DNA from 3 places in the Actinoallomurus vinaceus genome. Region 3 is predicted to be linked to each of the others. Evidence: riboswitches for the same ligand, from Rfam matches in the RefSeq annotation. Region 3 holds a riboswitch; each other region holds the start of a gene.

The links. Region 3 has a riboswitch for cobalamin ahead of ABEA24_RS31510 (putative cobaltochelatase). Riboswitches for the same ligand answer to the same signal wherever they lie in the genome.
Region 1: another riboswitch for cobalamin. It lies ahead of bluB (5,6-dimethylbenzimidazole synthase); the one in region 3 lies ahead of ABEA24_RS31510 (putative cobaltochelatase).
Region 2: another riboswitch for cobalamin. It lies ahead of ABEA24_RS07940 (ribonucleoside-diphosphate reductase subunit alpha); the one in region 3 lies ahead of ABEA24_RS31510 (putative cobaltochelatase).

Annotation. Positions count from the first base shown of each region.
Region 1 is NZ_BAABHK010000007.1:35,803-41,859, reverse strand. Features, by position in the region: gene ABEA24_RS24510 (hypothetical protein) at 331-1,335, opposite strand; gene ABEA24_RS24505 (phosphotransferase family protein) at 1,641-2,378, opposite strand; gene bluB (5,6-dimethylbenzimidazole synthase) at 2,658-3,278, opposite strand; cobalamin riboswitch at 3,312-3,506, opposite strand; gene ABEA24_RS24495 (hypothetical protein) at 4,686-5,690, shown strand; gene ABEA24_RS24490 (hypothetical protein) at 5,877-6,057, shown strand, end outside.
Region 2 is NZ_BAABHK010000002.1:389,240-395,296, reverse strand. Features, by position in the region: gene ABEA24_RS07955 (glycoside hydrolase family 15 protein) at 1-668, shown strand, start outside; gene ABEA24_RS07950 (SAM-dependent methyltransferase) at 1,300-2,121, shown strand; gene ABEA24_RS07945 (hypothetical protein) at 2,136-2,501, opposite strand; cobalamin riboswitch at 2,859-3,079, shown strand; gene ABEA24_RS07940 (ribonucleoside-diphosphate reductase subunit alpha) at 3,178-5,439, shown strand; gene ABEA24_RS07935 (ribonucleotide-diphosphate reductase subunit beta) at 5,436-6,057, shown strand, end outside.
Region 3 is NZ_BAABHK010000010.1:110,639-116,695, forward strand. Features, by position in the region: gene cobO (cob(I)yrinic acid a,c-diamide adenosyltransferase) at 1-370, opposite strand, end outside; gene ABEA24_RS31510 (putative cobaltochelatase) at 464-2,608, opposite strand; cobalamin riboswitch at 2,646-2,815, opposite strand; gene ABEA24_RS31515 (LLM class F420-dependent oxidoreductase) at 2,926-3,951, shown strand; gene ABEA24_RS31520 (DUF6504 family protein) at 3,955-4,230, opposite strand; gene ABEA24_RS31525 (hypothetical protein) at 4,410-4,685, opposite strand; gene ABEA24_RS31530 (helix-turn-helix domain-containing protein) at 5,049-5,894, shown strand; gene ABEA24_RS31535 (DUF397 domain-containing protein) at 5,922-6,032, shown strand.

The DNA.
Region 1 (6,057 bases), on a different contig from region 3:
AATAGTGCTAAGAAACGGTCGGCAGCCGGACCGTGACCGACGGGCAGTCGCTCCAGGGCCGGACCGTGCCTGTGGGTGCCGAATACTGCGTCACCTCACGCGACCTGGGCGTATCCGTGAAGGGGGCCGCCGAGCCTGGATCGATCTGCGGCAACTCGACACCTGGCTCGACCGCGCCGTCATTGCCACATCCATCGCCGACCTGTTCGACTGATTACCCTGGCCTGGCGTGCGAGCGGGGAAATGCGGCCCTGGCGCTGCGACGTCCTATCGTGATTCCTGAGACTTGATCTTGGTGGGTCCGGCAGTTTTAAGGGCGCCGTCGCAGTACTAATAGGTCTTGTAATAGAGCAGCTCGCCGGATTCTCCCGGCGCCGCGCCTTCGCTCGGGACGAACAGCGTGACGAGCATGGCGCGTTGACCGCTTGGTGTCTTCAGCGCCGTCAGCGTGGGATTCGCGAACGCCGTGCTGCCGCCGTCGGTTTGGATGGTGGTGCGGTCGGCGTTGCCGGTCTGGTAGTCGTACAGGAAGACCCGCCAGGAGCCGAAGTCTCCCTTGGTGTACTGACCTTCGATCAGCCCGAAGCTGTAGCCGAGGAAGACGGTCTGGTCGCGGTCGCCGATGTTCCCGCCCACGCCCCAGTAAAGCAGGGCGTTGTCGAAGTTCGGTTGTGCCGAGGTCGTCCAGGAGCCGAAGTTCGTGAGCGTTCCCCGCTGCTGACGGTCCCGGTCGCAGTTCCACCAGTAATGCCCGCCGACGTCGATGGTCGAGTGGTCGATGTCCGGTGACAGCTTGATCGAGTAGAGGTTCGGCGTACCTTCCGCGCAGGACGACAGCTGCCGCGGCGCGTCGTACGAGCGGGAGACCTTGCCGGCGAGCAGGTCGGTGCGACTGGCGAAATAACGGAAGGCGAGATGGTTGTTGCCGCCGCCCGGATTCTCTTGCTCCCAGGCGAGGACGAAACCGCCGTTGGAGGCCTGCGCGATGGTCGGCTGCGAGGCCGGGCCGGTGTTACTACCGGCGAGCTCGCGTACCCAGTGCCAGGTCAGCAGGTCGCTCGACGTCGCGAGGTTGACCCGGAAATGGCCGTCGGTGAACATGAAGTGCGAGACGGCCAGATAACCACCGGTGTTGTCCTGGATGACCTTGACTGTGTCCATTGTGTGGCCGGCGTCGTCGTGCAGCGCATAGCGCTTTCCGTCCGCCTGGGTGACGTTCTCCACGATCGTACGAAGCTGCGCGCGGGTCGGGTCGGACGGCGCTCCGGACGCCTGGGCCGGAGCGGGCAGCAACGCGGCGACTAGGACCAGGCCAGCGGCGAGTTTGGCGAGCACGGCGACCCTCCTCATGAAAACCACAGCCGAAGCACGGTATCCCGTTTCGCGCTGACGCGGTTGGCCTAATTAGGCCGGGTGTAGCTCCTTGAGGCTTTTTCGTCCTGGGTCTATTCGAGGCAGTTGCTGGTCCTCAGCTGAGGCGCATCTTCGACTCGAGTCGTGCGTCGGCTTCCGATGTCGCGACCGGCTGCCCGGGATCTTTGAGGACCATGACCTCGTCGGTCCGGAAGACGAGGCGCTTCAGGAGATGGCCCGCTCGATGCGGCAGAACGGCACTCGTGGCCGTCGGGGCTCGTGCAGCCTCACAGCCGGGATCTCAGCACGTCGACCTCGCAGCCTGGCGAGGACGGGTCGAAGCCGTGCTCGACCAGCCAGCGGACCGCCAGCAGGCTTCGCAGCGACCACCATGCGCGGATCACGTCGAGGTCGACGTCGGTGCCGTAGCCGGCGACGACGTCGCCAAGGTGCTCCTCGTGTCCGAGCGTCAAGGTGGCGAGGTCGAACAGGGCATCGCCCTGGCTCGCCTCGGACCAGTCGATCACGCCGGTGATCTCGTCAACGTCGACGAACATGTGGGTGATCTGCAGGTCGCCGTGCGTGAACACCGGTGTCCACGGCCGGAGCGCTGCCTCGGCAACCTGGCGGTTGCGCGTGACCAGGTCGGCGGGAAGGATGCCGTTCGTGACGAGCCACTCGCATTCGCCGTCGAGGTGCGATGCGATCTCGTCGAGGCTCCGACCGGGCCATGGCGGCAGCGGCGCGTCGTGCAGCATCCGTGCGGCGGCACCCGCCGCGGCCCACGCCGCCGACGACGCGGTCGACGGCTCGCCGAGGCGGCCGAGTGCCGTCCCGGGGAGGGCGGCGAGCGCGAGCACGGGCGGCTTCCGCCACAGGACCTCCGGAGTCGGGATCGGCGCCATGGCCATCGCCTCGACTTCGACGTCGGTGCGCGTCTGATCAGCGTCGATCTTCAGGAACACGTCACCGACGCGCAGGGTCGCGCGCTCGTGATGGGCAACGACGACCTCGACCTCTTCCACGTCGGCGATTATCGCGGGGATGACCATCGACGTCACCGGGTTTATCGCGTGCGACTACGCGGCTGACCGTGTCCCGCTGCCCGGCGGCCTCGTGCACGCCACCGGCCGCTGACGGATCGAGCGCTGAACGACCAGATCATCTTCCTGCATCCGTGTAGTGGTGTGGCCGTACCGCCGGTGCCGAGTAAGCCGCTGCGGATCGTTACGCCGACCGAGTTCGCACCGATCGTTGCGGCGTTGCCGGACGAGCAGTGGCGAGTGAGCGGATTAAGAGGGGGATCACCAGCGGTTGTGGTGGATCGCGGCCTCCAGGGGGCGGCGGTGGCGCCAGCCGTGCCGTTCGAGATCCGGCACGGTTTCCAGATGGGTGACCGGCCCTACACACAGCCAGGCGACGGGCCGGATCCCGGTCGGAATACCGAGCAACTGACGCAGGTGCGGTTCGCGGTAGAAGGACACCCAGCCGACGCCCAGGTTCTCGGCGGTGGCGGACAGCCATAGGTTCTGGATGGCCAGGCAGACCGAGTACAGTCCCGCGTCGGCAATGGCGTGTCGGCCCAAGACCGCGGGGCTGCCCCGGTCGGGATCGTAGGTGACCACGATCGACAGGCTGCTCTCCAGTACACCGTCGATCTTTATCCGGGCGAAACGGTCGGCGGCGGCCGTGGTGAGGGTGGCGGCGAACGTGGTGCGTTCGTGCTGGACGTGGTCATGGAAGGCGCGCCGGACGGCCGGGTCCTCCACGATGATGAAGTCCCAGGGTTGGGAGAGCCCGACACTGGGCGCGGCGTGCGCAGCCGCCAAGATCCGGTGGAGGACGTCTTCTGGTATCGGCGCGCCGGTGAACTGGGCGCGCACGTCACGGCGACGGTAGACCACGTCGTAGATGCCGGCGTTCATGGGCAGGCTCCCGCTGCGTCAGGCCACCTTGGCGGTGGCCGGTGGAGCGAGGCCGGTCTTCGGACTTCCGGATCGATGCCTGACCATCCGCCTTCCCGGCCTGGCGGCCAGTGGCTGCGCGTGCGCGCGTGGACGGCGGCTCCCCGGTTACCGCGGCGGGCCCGTGCCGGAATTTCACCGGCTTCCCGATTCTCCCCTCGTAGGGGCACCTCGCGTCATTCCATGCCGGCCGCGAGCGTATCAATCCCCGCCGACCCCGACACTCGCGGCCATCGCACTCACGATGAACCGGACCTACACCCGGCGTGGATGGCGTGTCGCCATCCGCCGGACCGTACAACCACAACGTGGGTACCTCATGACCCAGGGTTGCGCCGGCTCGCGGCCGGAGATTCGTGTGCCGATGCGCGAGGTGCGTCTCACTACCTGAACGGGCAGGTCGGCCAACGGGTAGGCGAGGCGGGGCCCCTCAAAGCCGGCGTCGGCCACCACCCAGATATCAGGGTCACCCGGGCACCAGTGACCGGCCGCGATGAGATGCTCGGCGACCGCGTCACGGTCGACCCACCGGACGGCGGTACCCCACCACCGCGATCAGCGACGCCCGCGGCAACACCACCGAAGTCCGCCAATACATGGCCGACCATCCCTCCGGTGACTACGACGCGACCGCCTACTCGCAGGAATGACCGCGACCATCACCGACGCCGCACCCACAGGGCGTCGACGTGTCGGTCCTCAGCCTGAACCCACCAGGCGTCCAGCTCTGGTCCGACGCCGCCACGGCGACGTCGCCAGCACGAGAGACGAACGATGCGCTCGCCGACATCATGGCCGGGCAACCTGGCACGATTCGCCGCACTCGCTGCCGTCGCGCCCCGGAATCCCGAGGCGGCGGCCGAGGAAACTCGCCGCAACACCGATCCGCGGACTGTGTTGACCGCCGCGCTGGCGGCGCCGAGCAGCGCGAAGCCGCCGGGCGTACTCGGACAAGGTCGGTCGTATTCGCCCAAAAACGGAACCGTCCGTTGGTGAACCCGAGCACGGTGGGATTCGTATGCCTTACCGAGGGGTCGGCCTACCGCCGATACCGCCTGCGTACGGGGCGAGGGGTCGACCTTGGACCGCCGCGCCGTCGCGTGGAGGAGGTGCACCGACGACCGGCCATCTCTCTCGCCGCGACCGAATCCGTCACCGGAGGTAGATCGTGACCCGCCGGATGATGCCGGACCGGGGACCGACCGGGCCGGAGCCCTGGACAACGCCGACCGAGCCACGCTGGAGCATCTCGACGAAGCGTTGCGCCGGCATGTGCCCTCAGGGGGAGGGACGGCCGGCAGCACCTGGCCGGCGCGCCGCTGGACGCGGCGCCGCCCGCGATCGATTTCAGACTTAAGGAGAGCGATCTTGTCTTCGCAGTCAGGACCCGGCGAACGCGTGGAGTCGCTCGGTATCCGCCGGCCGGTGGAGCTGCCCAAGGCGGACATCGAGGAGGCCGGAGACCTGGCGCCGGCCGCCGGCGCCGAGCCGGCCCATGAGGGCGACCGGTCCGCCACCGAGGAGAAGAAGGCCGGCGAGACCCAAGAGCGGCCGAAGGACACACCGTCGGCGGCGAAGGAGCAGGAGGACGCCGCCCCGGACACGGACGTCGCGGTGGCGACCGCCCCGCAGATCGGTGCGGTGAGCGCCGACGAGATGCCGCCGGACCGGCCGAAGAAACCCGTGCTGGCCGCGGTCGCGATCGGCGGGGCCGTCCTGCTCGCGGTCCCGATCCTGCTGATCGGCACGGGCTCGCGCCACGCCAAGAAACACCCCGCCTCGGCGGCGGCCGACAGGGTGCTGTCCGGCAACGGCCAGCAACCTCCGCCGGGTGCGTACACCTCCACGGCCCCGTCGGCCACCCCGACCTCGACACCCTCCGCACACGCGACGCACAAACCGGCGGCCATCAAGAGCGCCGAGCCCAAGGCCTCCGCCAAACCTTCACCTCGCGCCCATGCGGCCCATAAGGGCGGTCCCTCGAGTAAAGCGGCCCGCAAGGGCGTTCCGGCGAGTGAGAAGCCGATGTCGGGCGGGAATCCGTGGGCACTCGAAGTGCATGCGTCATACGACCTCAACCCGGGTAAGACCCTGCGCACGAACCGCCTCGCGTTGACCATGCAGACGGGCGGCGACCTCGTGCTGCGCGACACGAGCGGCGAGATCATCTGGTCCACCGGGACGCATCACGCCGGTGCGTACGCCGAGTTTCAGACCGACGGCAATCTGGTCGTCTACGTCAACGGCAGACAGGCGGTCTGGGCGTCGGGAACGTCCGGCCACGATGGCGCCACGCTGGTGCTCCAGGCCGACGACAACATGGTGATCTACAACGGCCACAATGCGACATGGGCGACCAATACCAACAGGTGACTCCGCGACCGAGCGATGCCGTTCGCGGAAACCTCGTGCCGCTCGGAAACCCGGTTTCGCGTCGTGACCTGGGTTTTTGCTGCGGGATCAGTGTTGTGGCTGGCACCATCTCGAGGTGCTGTTGTCGCTGGTCTACCCGTGGTCAGGTCTCTGCTCGGCTTGTTGAGGATGCCGGTCCGTTCCGATGTGTCCAAAGACGTCGAGCTGCTGGTGTTCCGCCATGAGAACCGGGTGCTGCGTCGGCAGTTGGGCGGCCGGCCGCGGTGGGACCACGCCGACCGGCTCTGGCTTGCGGCGTTGTCGCGGCTGGCGAACCGCTGCCGGTGGTCGGACGTCTTTCCGGTCATCCCGGCCACGATCCTGCGCT
Region 2 (6,057 bases), on a different contig from region 3:
ATGAGAACACCGCCGACTCGTGGCGGAACTCACTCGAGGGGAAGACGTTCACCACGACCGGGTACTTCGGCGACCATTCCTACTACGAGCGGATCGAGCACGACAGCGACCCGAACGACACCTTCGCCCGTACCTTCGCCGACGGCACCTGGTGGGAGCGCGACATCGTCGACGGCGGCTTCCTGGACCTGGTGCGGCTCGGCGTCCGCCCCGCGTCCTACGGCGATGTGACGGCCTCCCTGCCCGAACTCGACGCGGTCGACTCGGTCACCGCCCCGAACGGCGACGTGTACTGGCACCGCTACAACCACGACTCCTACGGCGAGAGCCAGGATGACGGCACCGGCTGGCCCGCCGGCCACGGCCACCCGACCGGCCGGGCGTGGCCGTTGCTGTCCGGCGAGCGCGGCGAGTACGAACTGGCCGCGGGCCGGTCGGCGACCGCACAGTTGAAGGCCATGGCCGACAGTGCGAACGCCGGCTATCTGATCCCCGAACAGGTGTGGGACCGGGCCGACCAGTATGGGTTCACCTTCAGTGGCGCGACGGGCTCGGCGGCGCCGCTCGCCTGGGCCGAGGCGCAGTACCTCCGGCTCGCCCTGTCCATCGACGCCGGGCGCCCGGTCGACCGGCCCTCGATCGTCGCCGCCCGCTACGGCATCTCCTGAGCGCCCGCCGGCAGGCCACCGACCGGCGCCGTGATCGCCGCGGTGAAGCTTGGTGGACGGATGCTGAGGGACTCCAGTCCAGGCGCGCGGATGAGATCTGAGGGTTATGCTTTCGGCGTGGGCAGAAGCGCCTGCCCGAGCCGAGCATCGGCTGCCCATGCCGCTGATGTGTTGATGGCCAAGGTGGCTCCCGTCCCAGCGCGGTTTTCCGATGACCACCGGTGTCCGCGAGCCGGAGGCGCATGGGGCTTTCCGGCGAAGAGGGAAAGCACCGATGGGTCGCAGCCATAACCGGCGCAAAGCCGCCCGCGCGAGGAAGTACGCCTCCGGGGAACCGCACGCGCTCGCCGTCCGCCGCATCAGAGAACAGCGCAGCCGAGAGCCCGGCGACGAGACGACGCCACGGGTCGCACGCATCCTCGCCGGCGACACATGGACCGTGCAGGTGAACGACCCCGGGCTCCGCACGCTCGACCCACGCGACGGTTCGTGGACCTTCACCAGCTGGGACACGGGCGTCTCGACGACCGAGCCGTGCCCGCCGGCGAGGATCCATCGGACGCTGCGTCGGCGGGGCTGGGAGTTCGCCGGCGACCGGCCACGGCGAATCGACGTCGGCCTCGAGATACCGGTGCGGGCCATCACCCGGCTCCAAGTCGACCCGACGACGCCCCACCTGGCCCGAATGTACGACTATTACCTCGGCGGGAAGGACAACTTCGCGGCCGACCGTCAAGCAGCCGAGGAACTGAGAGCCGAAGTTCCGGACGTGGCCGATGCGACGAGAACGAGCCGCGACTTCCACCGCAGATCGATTCAGTGGCTGGCCGAAACGCAGGGCATCGACCAGTTCATCGATTTCGGCATCGGCCTCATCACCCCGGACGCCACACCTGACGAGTTGATGTCCGTGCACCCTGCCGCACGTATCGTCTACGTCGATGACGACCCCGTCGCCGTCACACACAAACGGGCCATGTTCGGTGAACGCGACCGGGTAAAGGTGGTCCACACCGACGTACGGGATCCGGAGACTGTGTTCGGCGATCCCGACCTGCTGTCGACCATCGACATGAGCCGCCCGATCGCGATCCTCCTCAACTCCATTCTGCACTTCGTCGCCGACGCCGACGATCCTCAGGGAATAGTCGACCGGTGCATCCAGACGGCCGCGGTGGGCAGCTTCCTCGTGCTTTCACATCTCACGCTCGACGGCGATGCCTCTTCGGCGGTCAGGACATTCCAAAAGCACGTACAAGCGGTGACGGTCACCGAGGTACAGCCGCGATCCGACGCCCAGATCAGCCGATTTGTGGACGGCCTGCAGGTCATCCCGCCGGGTCCGAACACGGGACCCGGCCTCGCCTTCCTGGAAGACTGGCGAACGGAAGGGACCCGGACCGCCGGCGCAGATCCGCGTTGGGAACGCTGCGTCGTCGCACGAAAACCGTGACCAGGATCGCACGCTCACGTCGGCTCGCCGGCACCTGTCGCTGATCGCACGCCGGACGAACGGCGCGACGGCAGATAGTCTTTCGCGTGGGCGCCGAGGAGCAGACAGGCCACCCGAAGACCGGCTTCTCGTTTGTCGGGATCATCTTCCCTGACCGCGGTCCACACGCTGAGCGCCAGCAGAACGAGGAAGACCAGGGGTATCCCGGCCAGTATGCAGCCGAGGAACGGATTCGCCTGATAGGCCGTGACCGAAGCGGCCAGAGCCGTGACCGTTCCCCCTGCCCGCCCAAGATTGGGAAGCCATTTACGACCCATCGGTGCTTTCCCTCTTCGCCGGAAAGCCCCATGCGCCTCCGGCTCGCGGACACCGGTGGTCATCGGAAAACCGCGCTGGGACGGGAGCCACCTTGGCCATCAACACATCAGCGGCATGGGCAGCCGATGCTCGGCTCGGGCAGGCGCTTCTGCCCACGCCAAAAGCATAATCAATCCCTGGAAGATAGCCAACATCCAAACACCGGGACAAAAGCCGCGCTGCACGCCCGCACAGCGCTACGGTCCCGGAATGGCGTCCGCCTGATTCGGCGGCCCGACGGCTGGGTCGCCCGCGCCGTGGAGCCATGGCGGTGGCCCGCCGATGCCGTGCCGGTACGGCGATCGGCATGCCCGGGCTCGCATGCCCTCCGGCAACACACCCAATATCTAGGGGTGATGTGCTTACATCACCACTACATGTATGGTTCTCGTGTTGCTGGTTCACCCGTGGCTTCTGTGGCGGGTGTCGTAAGAGGGAACCCGGTGAGATTCCGGGACTGCCCCGCAGCGGTGAGTGGGAACGACCGCCGTCAATGGCACTGGGCTCGATCGGGCCTGGGAAGCGACGGTCTGTAGGACGCGCCTGATGGATGGGTGCGGTGCCCGCGAGTCCGAAGACCTGCCAGTGACCCGTGCGCGAAAGCGCGCGGTCGTCCAGGCCTCGTGGGAGGGTCGGCGGCGGAGCCTGTCATCCGTGCGCGTCCTTTCCGCGAGGGTGAAGCTCGCGAGGAGAGAGCACGTGACACAACAGATCGTCGCGTCCCCCACGGCCGTCGCCGCCCCCGAGACCACGGTCGCGGCCGAGGTCGAAGGCGTCTGCGCCGGGTTGCCGGATGCCGATCCGTCGCTCATCGCCGGAGCCGGTGATCTGGCCGAGGCCGTACGGCGGGCCGCCGTGCTGGTCGTCGCCGACCCCGTCTATTCCGCGGTGGCGGCTCGGCTGCTGGCCCTGCTGATCGCGGAGGAGACCGGGCCGGTGACGTTCGCCGAGTCCGTCGCGGCGGCCCATGACCAGGGTCTGCTCAACGAGCGGACCGCGGAGTTCGTCGCCTGTAACGCGGCGGCCCTGAACGCCCTGGTGGACCACGGCGCCGACGACCGGTTCACCTACTTCGGGCTCCGCACCGTCTACGACCGTTACCTCCTGCGGCATCCGACGACGCGGCGGGTGCTGGAGCGGCCGCAGCACTTCTTCCTGCGGGTGGCGTGCGGGCTGGCCGAGACCGTGGCCGAGGCGGCGGAGCTTTACGGACTGATGTCGCGGCTGGCGTACCTGCCGAGTTCGCCGACGCTGTTCAACTCCGGCGCCGCCCGCCCGCAACTGTCCTCATGCTTCCTGCTGGACTCCCCGCGTGACGAGCTGGAGACGATCTACGAGCGGTACGGCCAGGTCGCGCGGCTGAGCAAGTACTCGGGCGGCATCGGGATCTCCTGGAGCCGGGTCCGGAGCCGGGGTTCGCTGATCCGCGGCACGAACGGGCATTCCAACGGGATCGTGCCGTGGCTGCGGACGTTGGACGCGAGCGTCGCGGCGGTCAACCAGGGCGGCCGGCGCAAGGGCGCCGCGTGCGTCTACCTCGAACCCTGGCACGCCGACGTCGAGGAGTTCCTCGAGCTGCGGGACAACACGGGTGAGGACGCACGGCGTACGCACAACCTCAACCTCGCCAACTGGGTGCCGGATGAGTTCATGCGGCGGGTCGAGGCGGATGAGGTCTGGTCGCTGTTCGACCCGAAGCAGGTGCCGGAGCTGGTCGACCTGTGGGGGGAGGAGTTCGACCGTGCGTACCGGGCGGCCGAGGCCGAGGGCCGGTTCGTCCGGCAGGTCCCGGCGCGGCAGCTGTACGGGGCGATGATGCGCACCCTCGCGCAGACCGGCAACGGGTGGATGACGTTCAAGGACGCCGCGAACCGCGCCTGCAACCAGACCGCCGAGCCCGGCAACGTCGTGCACCTGTCGAACCTGTGCACCGAGATCCTGGAGGTCACCGGCGACGCCGAGACCGCGGTGTGCAACCTCGGCTCGATCAACCTCGCCGCCCACGTGACCGAGGACGGCGTCGACTGGGCGGGGCTGCGGGCCACGGCGCGTACGGCCGTGCGGTTCCTGGACCGTACGATCGACCGCGGCTTCTACCCGACGCCGGAGGCGGCGAAGGCGAACCGGCGGTGGCGGCCGGTCGGGCTCGGCGTGATGGGCCTGGCGGACGTGTTCTTCCGGCTGCGGCTGCCCTTCGACTCACCCGAGGCGCTGGCGCTTTCCACGCGCATCGCCGAAGAGATCGCGCTCGCGGCCTACGGGGAGTCGGCCGCGCTGGCCGCCACGTACGGCCCGCACCCCTCCTATGACCGGACCCGCGCCGCCCGCGGCGTCCTGCATCCGGACCACTGGCCGGACGCCCACCCGGTCCACGCCGCCGAGTGGGAGGCGCTGCGGGCCCGGATCCGGGAGGTCGGGCTGCGGAACTCGCTGCTGGTCGCGATCGCGCCGACCGCGACCATCGCCTCCATCGCCGGCTGCTACGAGTGCATCGAGCCGCAGGTGTCCAACGTCTTCAAACGCGAGACCCTGTCGGGGGAGTTCCTGCAGATCAACACCTATCTGGTGGCGGACCTGAAGGCGCGCGGGCTGTGGACGTCGCAGGTCCGCGACGCGATCAAGCGCGCTGACGGATCGGTGCAGCAGATCGAGGAGCTCTCCGAGGAGCTGCGGCGGCTGTACCGCACCGCGTGGGAACTCCCGCAGAAGGCGCTGATCGACCTGGCCGCGGCGCGTACGCCCTACGTCGACCAGTCCCAGTCGCTGAACCTGTTCATGGCGAGCCCGACCATCGGGAAGCTGTCCTCGATGTACGCCTACGCCTGGAGATCGGGCCTCAAGACCACCTACTACCTGCGATCGCGACCCGCCACTCGGATCGCGCAGACGACCGTCGCCCCTGTCCAGGAAGCGGTCATGTGCTCCCTGGAGAACCCCGAGACCTGCGAGGCCTGCCAATGAGCCTGCTCGACCCCGGTATGGACCTGACCCTGCGGCCGATGCGTTATCCGGCCTTCTACGAGCGGTTCCGCGCGGCGATCCGCAACACCTGGACGGTCGAGGAGGTCGACCTGCACTCGGACCTGGCCGACCTGTCCCGGCTCACGCCCGGGGAAGTGCACCTGGTCAACCGGCTGGTGGCCTTCTTCGCCACGGGCGACACGATCGTGGCCAACAACCTGGTGCTCAACCTCTACACGCACCTCAACGCGCCCGAGGCGCGCCTGTACCTGTCACGGCAGCTGTTCGAAGAGGCCGTGCACGTGCAGTTCTATCTGACCCTGCTCGACACCTACCTGCCCGACCATGACGAACGCGCCAAGGCGTTCGCCGCGGTGGAGAACATCCCCTCCATCCGCGACAAGGCCGAGTTCTGCTTCCGCTGGATCGACTCCCTCGGCGCGAGGGACCGGCTGCGGACCCGGGAGGACCGGCGGGCGTTCCTGCTCAACCTGGTCTGCTTCGCCGCCTGCATCGAGGGCCTGTTCTTCTACGGCGCCTTCGCCTATGTGTACTGGCTGCGTTCCCGCGGTCTGCTCAACGGCCTCGCCTCGGGTACGAACTGGGTCTTCCGGGACG
Region 3 (6,057 bases):
TCTCGGCGGCGAGGTCGCGCTTGATCTGCTCCCAGCCCTCGCGCGCGTCCGCCGCGTGGTCCTCCTCGGTGCCGGCCCGCTGGATCCACGACCAGCCCTCGCCCATCTTGTGCCAGGTGACCGGGCCGCCCTCGCCGGACTCGCCGAGGACCCGCAGGGCCCGCTCCTCGCCGATGCGCCACTTGGCGGACTTGACGAACTGGAACACCCCGATCGGCCAGCCCTGGTTCCAGCCCCGCAGGGCCAGCCCGAACGCGGCGGTGGACTTGCCCTTGCCCGGCCCGGTGTGGACGACGACGAGAGGCCGGTTGCGACGCTGGCGGGTCGTGAGCCCGTCGTCGGGCACCTGCGACGGCTTTCCCTGCGGCATGTCAGTCCTCCCGTACGACGACGGTCACGAACTCATCGTCGAGATTGATCACCTTGCGGTGCGCACAGACCCACTCTCGGGCTCGTTCCGGGGTCATGCCGCGTTCCGGCTTTCATGGACGACGCCGGTGAGGGCGTCGGCGGCCAGTTCCTCCAGCCGGACGACCTCGGCGCCGAGGCGGGCGGCGACCCCGCCGGCGAGCCCGAGGCGTACGGGGCCGCGCTCGCAGTCGACCACGATGGCGGTGACGCCGCGCAGCAGTTCGGCGGCGCGCAACGCGTCGGCGGGCGAGCCGTGGGTCGCCCGGCCGTCGGTCACGAGGACGAGCAGCGGGCGGCGGGCGGGGTCGCGCAGGCGTTCGGCGCGCAGCACGTCGGCGGCGCGCAGCAGGCCCGCGGCGAGCGGGGTGCGCCCGCCGGTGGGCAGGGCCTCGAGGCGGCGCGCCCCGGCCTCGACCGAGGACGTCGGCGGCAGCGCGAGTTCGGCGGACGTGCCCCGGAAGGTGATCAGGCCGACCTTGTCGCGGCGCTGGTAGGCGTCGAGGAGGAGGCTGAGCACGGCGCCCTTCACCGCGCGCATCCGCTGCCGGGCGGCCATCGAGCCGCTCGCGTCGACGACGAACAGCACCAGGTTGCCCTCACGGCCCTCCCGGACGCGCTCGCGCAGGTCGCCGGAGCGGATCACCAGCCCGGGGCCGGTGCGGCCGCGGGCGCGCTGGTACGGGGCGGCGGCGAGGAGCGTCGCCGTCAGGTGCAGCGAACGCGCGCCCGGCCGCGCGCCGGTCGTCCGGCCGTACGGCGTGCGGGCGCGCGAGCGGCGGCCCGGCGCGCCGTCGCCGAGGCCGGGCACGGTGAACACCCGCGTCCGGAAGACGGCGTCGGCGGGCGCGGGTTCCGGGGAGTCCACCCGGGTGCGCTCGCCATCGTCCTCGCTCGACGCGTCCCCGCCCGACAGCGCCTGCTCGATGTCGACCAGCGCCCCCTCCTGGGCGTCCCGCCCGTCGGAGCCGCCTGACCCGTCCGGGCCGGAGCCGCCCGGTCCGGGGCCGTCGGGGCCGTCGTCATCGTCGTCGGGGTCCTCGTCGCCGGGCTTGCGCCGGGCGTCCCAGTCGACCGTGACGTCCGGGTCGGGGCCGGTGTCGGGGGCGGGGCCGGGGTCCGGCTCGCTGCCCCCGCGCGGGCGGGGCACGTCCGGAACGGACGAGCCGGGGGCGTCGTCGGAGTCGTAGTCGCCGGTGTTCTCGAGGACGTCGTCGAGCTTCTCCTCGTCCAGGCCCGGCGCGTCGAAGGGGTCGCGGCGGCGCCGGTGCGGGAGGGCGAGCCGGGCGGCGAGGCGAACGTCGGCGGCGGTGACGACCGTCCGGTCGTGCCAGGCGGCGAGGGCCATCGCGGCGCGGGCCATCACGATGTCGGCCCGCAGCCCGTCCACCTCGAACGCGGCGCACACCGCCGTGATCTGGCGTAGCGCGCCGTCCGGCAGCACGACCTCGGGGAGCCTGGCGCGGGCCTGCCCGATGCGCCAGGCCAGCTCGGCCTCGGCCCGCGCCCAGCCGAGCGCGAACGCCGCGGGATCGGCCTCGTAGGCCAGGCGTCGCCGGACGACCTCCGCCCGCTCCTCCGGGTCGCGGGTGGCGGCCACCTCCACCGTCAGGCCGAACCGGTCGAGCAGCTGCGGCCGCAGCTCGCCCTCTTCGGGGTTCATCGTGCCGACCAGCAGGAACCGGGAGGCGTGCCGGATGGACACGCCCTCCCGCTCGACGTACGAGTGCCCCATCGCGGCGGCGTCGAGGAGCAGGTCGACGAGGTGGTCGTGGAGCAGGTTCACCTCGTCGACGTACAGGACGCCGCGGTGGGCGTCGGCCAGCAGGCCGGGCTGGTACGCCTGGACGCCCTCCGTCAGGGCGCGTTCGAGGTCGAGGGAGCCGGTGAGGCGGTCCTCCGCGGCGCCGATCGGCAGCTCCACGAGCCGCGCCGGCCGGACCAGCGTGCCGTCGTCGTAGCCGTGCGGCCCGTCGGGGCACTGCGGGTCCGGCGCCTGCGGGTCGCAGGAGAACCGACAGTCCGCCACGACCGCGACGTCCGGCAGCAGCGCGGCGAGGCCGCGCACGATGGTGGACTTGGCGGTGCCCTTCTCGCCACGGACCAGCACGCCGCCGACGGCCGGGGAGACCGCGTTGATCAGGAGGGCGAGCTTGAGGTCGTCCAGCCCCGTGATGGCGGAGAACGGATAGGTGTTCACCCGGTGGTCGTCCTTTCCTCGGGTTAACGCGCCCGTAGGTGGTCTGGCATCGGCGGCCGGAGTCTCCTGGCTCCCGGATCGCCGCCCGCCCTCAGCCTTCCGACTCACGCCGTGGCCTTTGTTGAGGAAGAACTCCCCGGTCACAGTTGCGCGACAGCCCCGGATTCGCACCGGGTTCCTCCGCGTACCGCCGGAAGACAGCATGACATATCCGGCCTGACCCGCGACACCGCAGGTCCGGCGCACGGCCTCCAGCCCGTGCCGGATCGACGCCGATCTGCTTAAATAGAACGCGTTCTAGTTTTTGGGAGGCGCGGATGAGGCTCGGCATCAACGTCGGCTACTGGCAGCGGGATCCGGAAGACGCGACCGAGATCGTACTGGCCGCCGAGCGACTCGGCTACGAGTACGTCTACACCGCGGAGGCGTACGGCTCCGACGCGTTCACCACGCTCGCCTGGTACGGCGCCCGGACGTCGCGCATCAAGCTGGGCACGGCGGTGGTCCAGATGTCCGCCCGCACCCCCGCCGCGACCGCCATGCACGCGCTGACGCTCGACGCGCTGTCCGGCGGCCGGCTCACGCTCGGGATCGGCGCGTCCGGTCCCCAGGTCGTCGAGGGCTGGTACGGCGTGCCGTTCGCCCGGCCACTGGAGCGCACGCGCGAGTACGTGCGGATCATGCGGGACGTCTGGCGGCGCGAGGAGCCGGTGACCTCCCCCGGTCCCCACTACCCGCTGCCGCTGCCGCCGTCGGCGTATGGTCCCGGCCGCGTCACGGGCCTCGGCAAGCCGCTCAAGTCGATCGTCCATCCGGTGCGCCCGCGGATCCCGGTCTACCTCGGCGCGGAGGGGCCGAAGAACATCGCCCTCGCCACCGAGCTCGCGGACGGCTGGCTGCCGCTCTTCGTCGATCCGACCCAGATCGAGGCGGTGTTCGGCGCGTCGCTGGCGGGCCGCCGGGAGGGGTTCGACATCGCCGCGACCGTGACGACGATCGTGACGGACGACCTGGCGACCGCGCTGGAGTTCGCCAAGATCCCGCTGGCGTTCTACATCGGCGGGATGGGCGCCAAGGACCGCAACTTCCACCTCGACCTGATCGGGCGGCTGGGCTACGCCGAGGAGGCGGTACGCGTACAGGAGCTGTTCCTGTCGGGCCGGCGCGACGAGGCGATCAAGGCGGTGCCGGACGAGCTGGCCGACTCCATCTCCCTGCTCGGCCCGATCGGCCGCATCAAGGAACGCCTCCGGCTGTGGCAGGACTCCCCCGTGACCACGCTCCTCATCGCCGGAGTGAAGGACGAACCGACCCTGAAGGCCGTCCGCGACCTCGTGTCCTGAGATCTAGCTCCAGGCACGGGAGAGCATCCACGTGCCGGTCGCCTGGTCGTGACGCAGCTCGTACACGCCGATCGCCCGGTCCGGGGTGGCCTCGACGCGCCAGAACTCGCGCTCGGCGCCCTCCGGGGCCTCAGGGTGCCGCTCGTGCCACCAGTCGCGGGTGGTGACCCAGCGGTCCAGGACCCGCAGCACGGTGTAGAGCCGGCCGCGCCAGACGAAGCGCGAAGGCCTGCCGTCGCTGAGCCAGACCTCGACCGGGTCGCCGTACACCCGGCTCATCGGCCGCCGCCCGGCACGTCTCCACGCCCCGCGAACCCTTTGCTCGCTCCGCCCACGCGGGCCGCCCACCTTCCGGATCGGTGACAGAGAGTGAGCCTGGGGGAAGGCAGGCGATGGGTTCGAACATACGTTCGGTAGTGGGATTTGTAAAGTGCCGATCGGCAGACGGCCGCCGCGACTCAGCGGCCGAGGGAGCGCGCGATCGCCTCGGCGGCACGCGCGGGGTCGGCGGCGTCCGCCTGGCCGGCCCGGCCCCACAGGTACGACCAGGCGATCCGGGACGTCGGCATGGCGAGGACCATCACGCTCCGCCCGCCGGCCGGGTCGACCACGCGCAGCATGGGCTCGTCGGTTCCGATCAGCACGCCGTGCAGACCGCGCGCCTCGACCTCGCGGGCGAGCGCTTCCAGGTGGCGGCGCCGCGGCCCGGACAGGGAATCCGCAGTGGCGGCCATGGGATGCCACCCCTCTCGCGCTTGGACGATACGGCAGGAAGGGGTACGCCCTGGGGCGTTGAACAGGTAAGGTGCCATCCGGTGGCAAAAGGTGCCCAGATGGCAACGGTGAGTGACCTTCCCTGTCAGGATGTCCTCCCCCACTTTGACGTGCAAGTATTTTCGGACAAATAGATCAGACGGATTCGGCATCACCCGTGCACAGTTCAACGGCCCTTCCGCGGTCCGGCCGAAGGTTTCGGCCTCGTCCACCGCGGCCCACCATCGCTCCTTCTTCTCCTTGCCATACCCGCAGGACGCTCGCCATGGAGGTGCCCCATGTCCGATGGCCGTAGTCCAACCGTTCGACGCCGCCGCCTGGGAATGGAACTGCGCAGGCTCCGCGAAACCGCGGGTCTCATGATCGAAGACGTCGCGAAGCACCTGGAGTGCTCGATGTCGCGCGTCAGCCGCATCGAGACCGGCAAGTCGGTGGCGCGCATCCGCGACGTACGGGACATGCTCGACCTCTACGGGCTGCCCGAGGGCTCCCAGCGCGACCAGCTCCTCGGGCTCGCCAAGGACGCCCAGCAGCGCGGCTGGTGGACCGAGTACGAAGCGGTGCTGTCCACGTCCGCGGGTCTGGACACCTACATCGGCCTCGAGGCCTCCGCTGCATCCATTCGAACGTTCCAGACCCACCTGGTGCCCGGTCTCCTGCAGACCGAGGAGTACGCCCGCGCACTGATCAAGGCCGGCCGGCCCGGCGAGACGCCCGAGAACGTCGACCGGCGCATCGCGCTGCGCACCCGCCGCCAGGCCATGCTGCAGGAGTCCGGCCGCCTGGAGCTGTGGACCGTGATCGACGAGGCGGTCCTGCGCCGGCCGATCGGCGGCATCACCGTGATGCGGGCCCAGCTGATGCGGCTGCTCGAGGCCGGCGAGCTGCCCGGCGTCACCATCCAGGTACTGCCGTTCGCGCGTGGCGCCCACCCCGGCGTCGACGGGGCCTTCACGATCATCGGCTTCCCCGACCCGACCGACCTGGACGTCGTCTACATCGACTGTCCTGCCGGGAACATCTTCCTCGAGAAGGAGAAGGACGTCCGCCGTCACACGACCTGGTTCGACCATCTGCGGGCCGCTGCGCTGCCACCCGACGAGTCAGCCGAGTTCATCGCGGCAGCGGCGGACGAGTTCAAGAATGCGTCCCCGTACCCACGGGGGTGATTTCAGCACCAGGAAGGAGAGCAGGGGATGAGTGGCCACCCCGATCTCACCGACGTCGGCTGGCGCAAGAGCAGCCGTAGTTCCAACAACGCCGACTGCGTCGAGCTCGCCGTGATCGACGGCTCCGACGACGACTGACACATATCTCATGCCCAGCCGACCG